2 regions of the Bradyrhizobium sp. USDA 4341 genome follow, and region 2 is predicted to be linked to the other one. Evidence: predicted binding sites of a transcription regulator. Region 2 holds the regulator's gene; the other holds the start of a gene.

Region 1 (4,454 bases), 3.3 Mb from region 2:
CCGCAACCATTTCTTCAGGCCCCAGAACCATTCCACCGGATCGGTCCAGACCCGCGCACCGGAATCCAGCGTCAGGATGCGGTCGAAATAGCTGACGAAGTTGCCGAAATAGGTGAAGAACGTGTGCAGGTTCACGTCGGCGCCGAGCGCCGCGATAAACAGCGCCGCGCAGAACACCGCGGCCGCCACCGTCGCCTTCAGCCGCTTGCGCGCGACCGCCTTGCGATAGGCATCGTTCAGCGTCGCCAATTGCTGCGCGGGAAGGATGGAAATGGCGGTCGCCATCGATGCGGGCCAGTCTGCTCGAGGGGTGAACGAAAAGGGCCGGGTTGTCGAAACCCGGCCCAATTCAGCGGCGACGTGCGATCAGGAGCCCTTCTTGCGCAGAGCGTCGACGAACTTGATCAGTTCGATGGTCTTGTCGTAGTCGGCGTTGGTGACCGGCTGCCACGGACGGTTCTTGCCGTCGGACAGCTTCTTGAAGGCTTCCGGATCCTTCGTCGGCATGTCGAGGAAGGCCTGCTTGATCTTCGCCTTCATGTCGTCGGGAAGACTCTCGAGATAGGCGTAGGGCGAGTTGATGATCAGGTCGGACTTCACGATGATGCGGAAGTCTTCCTTCTTCAGCGGCGTGCCGTCGCTCGACTTCACCATGTTCTTGGCGAGCATGCGGGTCAGGTTGGAATCGTCGTCGGCATTCCACCAGTTGGCGGCGACGTCGACGGTGCCCTGCGCCAGCGCCAGCACGGCGTTCTCGTGGCTGCCGGTGAAGACGACCTTGGAGAAATAGGTCTCCGGATCGATCCCCATCTGGTTCAGCTTGAAGCGCGGCATGTTGTTGCCGGAGGTCGAGTTGGGATCGACCAGGCCGATATTCTTGCCCTTGAGGTCTTCGACCTTCTGGTACGGGCTCTTGGCGAGCACGTAGAACACCGAATAATAGCCCTTCGAACCGTCGGCATTGACGTCGATCACGAACGCGTCGGTCTTGACGCCGGTGAGGCGGGCGCGGGCGAACGACGCCGGGCCGTAGTAGCCGATGTGGATGTTACCGGCGCGCTGGCCCTCGATGACGGCAGCGTAGTCGTTGGCGACGCGCAGGGTCACCTTGATGCCGAGTTCCTTGGACAGATACTCGGTGAGCGGACCGTAGCGCTCGGTGACGCCGGAGCCGTTTTCGGCGGGAATCACCGCGAAGGTGATCTCCGGATACTTGGCCTTCCAGTCCTCGGCCGAAGCCGATCCTGCGAATGCCAGCGCGGCGGCGCCGGCCAGAATGATGCGACGAGTGATCATATTACCCCTCTTTGGTAGTTACGCCTGTTGGCCGGGCGAAATGCCCGGTTGCCCTGTTTTTCGAAAATGCGCCGCTCAGGCCGCGGCTGCGGTGCCGAGCGCCGGAGCAGTTGCGCCATCGGGCACGGGCAGCGGTGCCGCGCCCATGACGTCATTGGCCTCGAGGTCGTAGAGCTCGCGGGCAATATGGTCGGTCAGCGCTGCGGGGGCGCCGTCGAACACCACGCGACCCGCCGCCATGCCGATCAGGCGATCGCAATAGGTTCGCGCCAGGTCGAGCGAGTGCAGGTTGCAGAGCACCGTGATGCCGAAATGCTTGTTGATGCGCAGCAGCGCGTCCATCACGATCTTGGTGTTGCGCGGATCGAGCGAAGCGATCGGCTCGTCGGCAAGAATGATGTCCGGCTCCTGCACCAGCGCGCGGGCAATCGCGACCCGCTGCTGCTGGCCGCCGGAGAGCTGGTCGGCGCGCTGCGCCGCCAATTGGGCGATGTCGAATTGCTCAAGCGCCGAGAGCGCGAGCGCCCGGTCCTGCTCCGGCCAGACCTGCGCCAGCGAACGCCAGGACGGAATCTGCGCCAGCCGGCCCATCAGCACGTTGGTCAGCACGTCGAGGCGGCCGACCAGATTGAATTGCTGGAAGATCATCGCCGAGCGCGCCCGCCACTGCCGCAGCGCCTTGCCGCGCAGCGCGGTCACATCAGTGCCTTCGAACAGGATGCGGCCGGAGGTCGGATCGGCGAGACGGTTGATCATCCGCAGCAATGTCGACTTGCCGGCACCGGAGCGGCCGATCACGCCGACAAAGCTCCCCGGCGCGATCGAAAAGGACGCATTGTCGACTGCGGCTTTTGTACCGAACCGGCACGTCAAACCTTCCACCACCAGCATGTAATGCTCCAACCGCGTCGCGTTGAGCCATCGCTATCCCCGGTGTTTAACAGTTATGTGACGTGACGTTGCAGTGCGGCGATCGTCCACACCCCTCCCTGCCGTTCGTTTGACGTCATCGTAACGTCATGATGTTGTCATCAAGCGTCCCGATGACGAGCCCGCATCTCCCCGGAAGCCAAAGATTTACAAGATTTGCGGAGGCCCTGATGGCCGGAAAAACACTCTCGGTTGTGCCGACGATCGACCCGACTGCGTCGGTGCGCGAGAGCAAGCTCGGCAAATATACCGAGGTCGGGGCGCGCACGACCCTGCTTGAAGTCAGCATGGATGACTATTCCTACGTCGTGAACGACAGCCAGATCACCTACACTTCGATCGGCAAGTTCTGCTCGATCGCGGCGATGACCCGCATCAATCCCGGCAACCACCCGATGCATCGCGCGACGCAGGCGCATTTCACCTACCGCGCCAGCGCCTATTTTCCCGGAGAGAGCGACGACACCGACTTCTTCAACTGGCGACGTGCGCATCACGTGCATATCGGCCATGACGTCTGGATCGGTCACGGTGCGATCCTGCTGCCGGGCCGGAACGTCGGAACCGGCGCCGTCGTCGCTGCCGGAGCGATCGTGACCAAGGATGTCCCCGCCTACACCATCGTTGCCGGTAATCCGGCGCGTCCGGTCAAGCGGCGCTTCTCCGAGACAACAGCGGATCGCCTCACAGCGCTCGCGTGGTGGGACTGGGATCACGAAACACTTCGTCGTGTCCTGCCCGACTTCCGCACGCTCGCTGTCGAGGAATTTCTCGACAAGTACGAGACCGAGGCCGTATCCCAATCATAGAATCAATAACGGAGCGCCGTATCGTGACGGACATTTTTATCGAAGGCGGACGCACGCTGGTTGACGGCGCCTTGGTCGAGACCTCGCTGCGGACCTCAGGCCGCGACATCGGCGCTCTCGACGCCGAACAGGGCCGCGCCGCGCTCCACATCAATGCCGGCGGCCTGCTGGTGCTGCCCGGCATCATCGACCTGCACGGCGATGCGTTCGAGCGGCAGATGATGCCGCGCCCCGGCGTCGACTTCCCGACCGACGTGGCGCTGATCGACAGCGACCGGCAGGCGATCGCCAACGGCATCACCACCGTCTTCCATGGCACGACCTGGTCGTGGGAGCCCGGCCTGCGCAGCGCGGAGAATGCGCGCAAGCTGCTCGATGCGATCGAGGCGCTGCGGCCGCAGCTCGCCGCCGATGCGCGCTTCCACCTGCGTCACGAGACCCACAATCTCGAAGCCGAAGCCGAGATCATTCAATGGCTCACCGAAGGCCGCATCGACCTGTTCGCCTTCAACGACCACAGCAACGTCAAGCCGAAGAAGCGCAACCAGCTGGCCGAACGCACCGGGCTCTCGCTCGAAGCCGTCAACGACATGCTCGATCGGATCGTGGCGCGCCGTCCCGAGGTACCGGCCTCGATCGCGCGACTGGCGGCCGCTGCGCGTGCGGCGAACATTCGGATGCTCTCGCACGACGACAACAGCCCGGCGATGCGCCAGGAGTTTCGCGCGCTCGGTGCCACGATCGCCGAATTCCCCGTCAATGAGGAGACCGCGCGCGATGCCGCCGCCGCGGGCGACTTCATCGTGTTCGGCGCGCCCAATGTGGTGCGCGGTGGCAGCCACACCGGCTGGACCAAGGCATCCGACATGATCGCACAGGGCCTCTGCTCGGTGCTGGCGTCGGACTACTATTATCCGGCGCAGCTGCTCGCCGCGTTCCGCCTCGCCGCCGATGGGATCCTGCCGCTTGCCAAGGCGTGGGATCTGATCTCGTCGGCGCCGGCACGCGCGGCAGGGCTTGCCGATCGCGGCGTGATCGCTGCGGGCCGCCGTGCCGACATCATCGTCGTCGACGACAAGGTGCCGCTGCGGCCGCGCATCGTCGCCGTGATATCAGCCGGACGGCTGGCGCATCTGGCGGACGCGAGCTGCCTCGTTCATTCGCTCGCATCACGCAAAACGGTTGCGGCAGCATAGTCAGGACCTATTCTGCCGCCATGGCCAACACTCCGCGCTACGCGATCTATTATGCGCCGTCACCCGACAGCGCACTGCACCGCTTCGGCTCGACGCTGCTCGGCTATGACGCCGTGTCAGGCGACGACCTGCCGTTTCCCGATGGCGTTGCGCCCGACTGGCGCGAGGTGACGGAGGATCCGCGCAAATACGGCTTTCACGCCACGCTGAAGGCACCCACTGC
Region 2 (4,454 bases):
GCCGGTGACCATCAACAACTTCGTGCAGAGCCCCTACGCCTACTGGAAAGAGCTGGCGTGGAGCGGTGCGCTGCTCATCACCTTCACTGTGCTCGCGCTGAATATCGGCGCGCGCATCCTTGGTGCCGAAAGGGCCGCAAAATGACCGAGCTTTCCGTCTCCACGACCGTCGCGAGCCACGTTCCCCAGGTGCCGCTGCCGGAAGCGCCGCCGAAAGTCACGGTGCGCAACCTCAACTTCTATTACGGCGAGCACCACGCGCTGAAGAACATCAACCTGACGCTCGGCACCAACCGCGTCACGGCGTTCATCGGCCCGTCGGGCTGCGGCAAGTCGACCCTGCTGCGCATCTTCAACCGGATGTATGATCTCTATCCGGGCCAGCGCGCGGTCGGCCAGCTGATGCTGGACCAGACCAACATTCTCGATCCCAAGCTCGACCTCAATCTGCTCCGCGCGCGGGTCGGCATGGTGTTCCAGAAGCCGACGCCGTTCCCGATGACGATCTACGAGAACATCGCCTTCGGCATCCGCCTCTACGAGAAGATCTCGAAGTCCGAGATGGACGACCGGGTCGAGAAGGCGCTGCGCGGCGGCGCGCTGTGGAACGAGGTCAAGGATAAGCTGAACGCCTCCGGCCTGTCGCTCTCCGGCGGCCAGCAGCAGCGCCTGTGCATCGCGCGCACCGTGGCGGTGCGGCCCGAGGTGATCCTGTTCGACGAGCCGTGCTCGGCGCTCGATCCGATCTCGACCGCCAAGGTCGAGGAGCTGATCCAGGAACTCTCCGAGGACTATACGATCGCGATCGTCACCCACAACATGCAGCAGGCGGCGCGCGTCTCCGACAAGACCGCCTTCATGTATCTCGGTGAGCTGATCGAGTTCGACGACACCAACAAGATATTCACCTCGCCGAGCGATCGACGCACCCAGGACTACATCACCGGCCGGTTCGGCTAGCGCATGATCCGCAAAAGTGGGCACCGGTTTTTCGATCGGATCGTGCGAAACTGAGGACACCAAATCATGATCCCCGGGATCATGAGGGAGACAAGCGATGGCTTCTGAACATACCGCCAAGGCATTCGACAGCGACCTGCAGGAGTTGACCCGCCTGGTCGCCGAGATGGGCGGCCTCGTCGAGCGGATGATCACCGAGTCGGTCGACGCGCTGATCCGTCGCGACGTCGCGCTCGGCAAGCGCGTGGTCGCCGCCGACATCGAGATCGACAATCTGCAGCGCGTCATCGAAGAGCGCGCGGTGCTGACGATCGCCCGCCGCCAGCCGATGGCGATTGACCTGCGCGAAATCGTCAGCGCGATGCGCGTGGCCACCGACCTCGAGCGGATCGGCGACCTCGCCAAGAACATGGGCAAGCGCGTCGCGGCGCTGGAAAGCGATTTCCAGCCGCTAAAGCTGATCCGCGGCCTTGAGCACATGACCGACCTCGTGCTGTCGCAGGTCAAGTCGGTGCTCGACGCCTATGCCGCGCACGATCTGCCGGCGGCGATGAACGTCTGGAAGGGCGACGAGGAGGTCGATGCGATCTGCACCTCGCTGTTCCGCGAGCTGCTGACCTACATGATGGAGGATCCGCGCAACATCTCGTTCTGCATCCATCTGATGTTCTGCGCCAAGAACATCGAGCGGATCGGCGATCATGCCACCAATATCGCCGAGACCGTGTTCTATATGATCGAGGGCCAGCAGATCACCGACAAGCGCCCGAAGGGCGACATGACCAACTTTGCCACCACGGTGCCGGGTACCTAGGACATGATCCGCAGGCGCGGAGCCGGATTGTCTTCACGACAAGTCGCTTCCGCGGGGATTATGCTCAGGAAAGTAAGCGTTTCGGTTTGCGTCTGGGCAACGGATCATCACAGAGAGAGAACTTAAACCGATGAGCGCACGCATTCTGGTAGTCGAAGACGAGGAAGCGCTGACGACACTGTTGCGCTACAACCTCGATGCGGAAGGCTACGATGTCGAAACGGTCGGGCGCGGCGACGATGCCGACACCCGCCTGAAGGAGCGCGTTCCCGACCTCGTGGTACTGGACTGGATGCTGCCGGGCCTGTCCGGCATCGAGCTGTGCCGGCGCCTGCGGGCGCGGCCCGAGACCAAGCAGCTTCCGATCATCATGCTGACCGCGCGCGGCGAGGAGAGCGAGCGCGTGCGCGGGCTTGCCACCGGCGCCGACGACTACATCGTCAAGCCGTTCTCGGTGCCCGAATTGCTGGCACGGGTGAAGGGCCTGCTGCGCCGCGCGAGCCCGGAGCGGCTTGCGACCGTGCTGACCTATGGCGACATCGAGCTCGACCGCGAGAAGCGCCGCGTGGCGCGCTCGGGACGTCCGATCGATCTCGGTCCGACCGAGTATCGGCTGCTCGAATTCTTCCTCGAGCATCCCGGCCGCGTGTTCAGCCGCGAGCAACTGCTCGACAGCGTCTGGGGCCGCGACATCTATATCGATGAGCGGACCGTCGACGTGCATATCGGCCGCCTGCGCAAGCTGCTCAATCCGGGCCGCGAGCAGGATCCGATCCGCACCGTGCGCGGCGCCGGCTATGCGCTCGACGACCGCTTCGCGAAGGCCGAGCCACAGCCGTAAGGCCGTGCAGTAGTCATAGGCCGCAACACGCCGTCGTCCCGGCCTAGTGCGCAATTGCGCACGGGAGCCGGGACCCATACGCCGCGGCCGTCGCAATGGGCAAGCGGCCAGACGACTTTCTAACAACACCCATTCGTGGTTATGGGTCCCGGGTTTCGCCGGGACGACGCCGGTTTGTAGTGCGTTCTCCGCTTCAAGCACCGCCCCGGATTTCGCTTCGCTCCATCCGGGCTACGATCACACAAAAAAATCCCCGCTTTCGCGGGGATTTGTTTTTGCAGTCCAGGCTGGTTTCCCGAGTGCTACTTGATCTGTGGCTTCGCCGACGGCCGGCGGCGATCGTTGGCGGGCTGGTAGGCGACGCGTGAGTGATGCGCGCAATAGGGCAGGCCGGCGAGCGCCTTGCCGCCGCAGAAGAAGAATTCCGGGCTCGAGGGATCTCCGACCGGCCAGTGGCAGGTGGCCTCGTTGAGTTCGAGCAGCGACAGCCGCTGGCTCATCGGCACCACGTTGTCGAAGGAGATCGGATCGGGCTCCATCTCGACCTCGAAGGCGTGCGCAAGCGCGGTGTTGCCGCGCGAGACCGGGCGCGCCACCCGCATCATGTGCTGGGCTGGGCGGGCCTTGCGCTGCCGCGGCGCGGCCGTTGAGGGGGCCTTGGCGCGGCCGGAGAGGCCGAGCCGATGCACTTTGCCGATCACGGCGTTTCGCGTCACATTGCCAAGTTCCGCCGCGATCTGGCTGGCCGAGAGGCCGGATTCCCAGAGCTTCTTCAGCTGCTCGACGCGATCGTCGGACCAGGTCAATACAGTCATCGCATTCTTCCTTTCGCATGGCGCCGGCCAGTCATCGGAGCGGCGCTGCGAGCCAATCTGGACAAATATCCCTGCGGCCAGAATCCCTTAGCCCTCGCCGGGCACGGTGTTGCGCCCGAACGTTTACACGAGACACGAAGGCTACTTAGAGGGTCCAGTACTGCCGCACGAGATGTCGTACCCGACAGGCCAAACGCTACAATATGGCGTGACTCTGGCGCAAGAGTCCGCGGCCGTGCGTCCACATGTTCCCACAAAGTTAAGCATTGCTATGAGGCTTTTCCACCGCACGGGAATGCTCCGGATTGCGCCGGTTTCGCATTGCAGGAAGGCCGGCAAAGGCCGGCTCCTGGCGATTGACACTTACCGGCCGCCGCATAGAATGACCCGCACGTGCCGCCCGCAAAGGCGGCCGTTTTGTTTTCCGAAGCTGGCGGTTGCTGCGTAGGCGTCAAGGCGCGCGGCGATTGACGGCTTCAAACCGGCAGTGAACGCCATGACCAACGCCTCGTCGCATCTGCTCCCCGTCTTCGCCCGGGTCGATCTCGGCTTCGAGCGCGGCGAGGGCGCCTGGCTGATCGCAACCAATGGCGACCGCTATCTCGATTTCACCTCGGGCGTCGCGGTGAACGCGCTCGGGCATGCGCACCCGCATCTGGTCAAGGCGCTGCAGGAGCAGGCGACCAAGCTCTGGCACATGTCGAACCTGTTCAAGAGCCCGGACGGCGAGGTGCTTGCCGCGCGGCTGTGCGAGCAGAGCTTTGCCGACTTCGTGTTCTTCTGCAATTCCGGCGCGGAAGCGATGGAGGGCGTGATCAAGCTGGTCCGCCACCACCACTTCTCCAAGGGCCATCCCGAACGCTACCGGATCATCACCTTCGAAGGCGCCTTCCATGGCCGCACGCTGGGCACGCTGGCTGCGACCGGCTCGGCGAAATACCTCGAGGGCTTCGGCCCGCCGATGGACGGCTTCGACCAGGTGCCGCACGGCGACATCGAGGCGGTGAAGAAGGCGATCGGCCCG

Evidence for each region. Region 2 encodes PhoB, which activates phosphate uptake and scavenging genes when phosphate is short. Its sites were predicted from a motif close to TGTCATNNANCTGTCAT; they were not measured.
Region 1: the regulator PhoB is predicted to act here: its motif matches at 2,312-2,328, upstream of phnC (phosphonate ABC transporter ATP-binding protein).

Annotation. Positions count from the first base shown of each region.
Region 1 covers NZ_JBSSGO010000002.1:3,043,271-3,047,724, forward strand. Annotated here, with positions in the region: gene phnE (phosphonate ABC transporter, permease protein PhnE) at 1-285, opposite strand, end outside; gene phnD (phosphonate ABC transporter substrate-binding protein) at 367-1,296, opposite strand; gene phnC (phosphonate ABC transporter ATP-binding protein) at 1,372-2,187, opposite strand; gene ACVIGB_RS20455 (chloramphenicol acetyltransferase) at 2,397-3,035, shown strand; gene ACVIGB_RS20460 (alpha-D-ribose 1-methylphosphonate 5-triphosphate diphosphatase) at 3,059-4,231, shown strand; gene ACVIGB_RS20465 (DUF1045 domain-containing protein) at 4,252-4,454, shown strand, end outside.
Region 2 covers NZ_JBSSGO010000002.1:6,314,359-6,318,812, forward strand. Annotated here, with positions in the region: gene pstA (phosphate ABC transporter permease PstA) at 1-145, shown strand, start outside; gene pstB (phosphate ABC transporter ATP-binding protein PstB) at 142-960, shown strand; gene phoU (phosphate signaling complex protein PhoU) at 1,058-1,774, shown strand; gene phoB (phosphate regulon transcriptional regulator PhoB) at 1,905-2,615, shown strand; gene ACVIGB_RS35955 (GcrA family cell cycle regulator) at 2,918-3,430, opposite strand; gene ACVIGB_RS35960 (aspartate aminotransferase family protein) at 3,927-4,454, shown strand, end outside.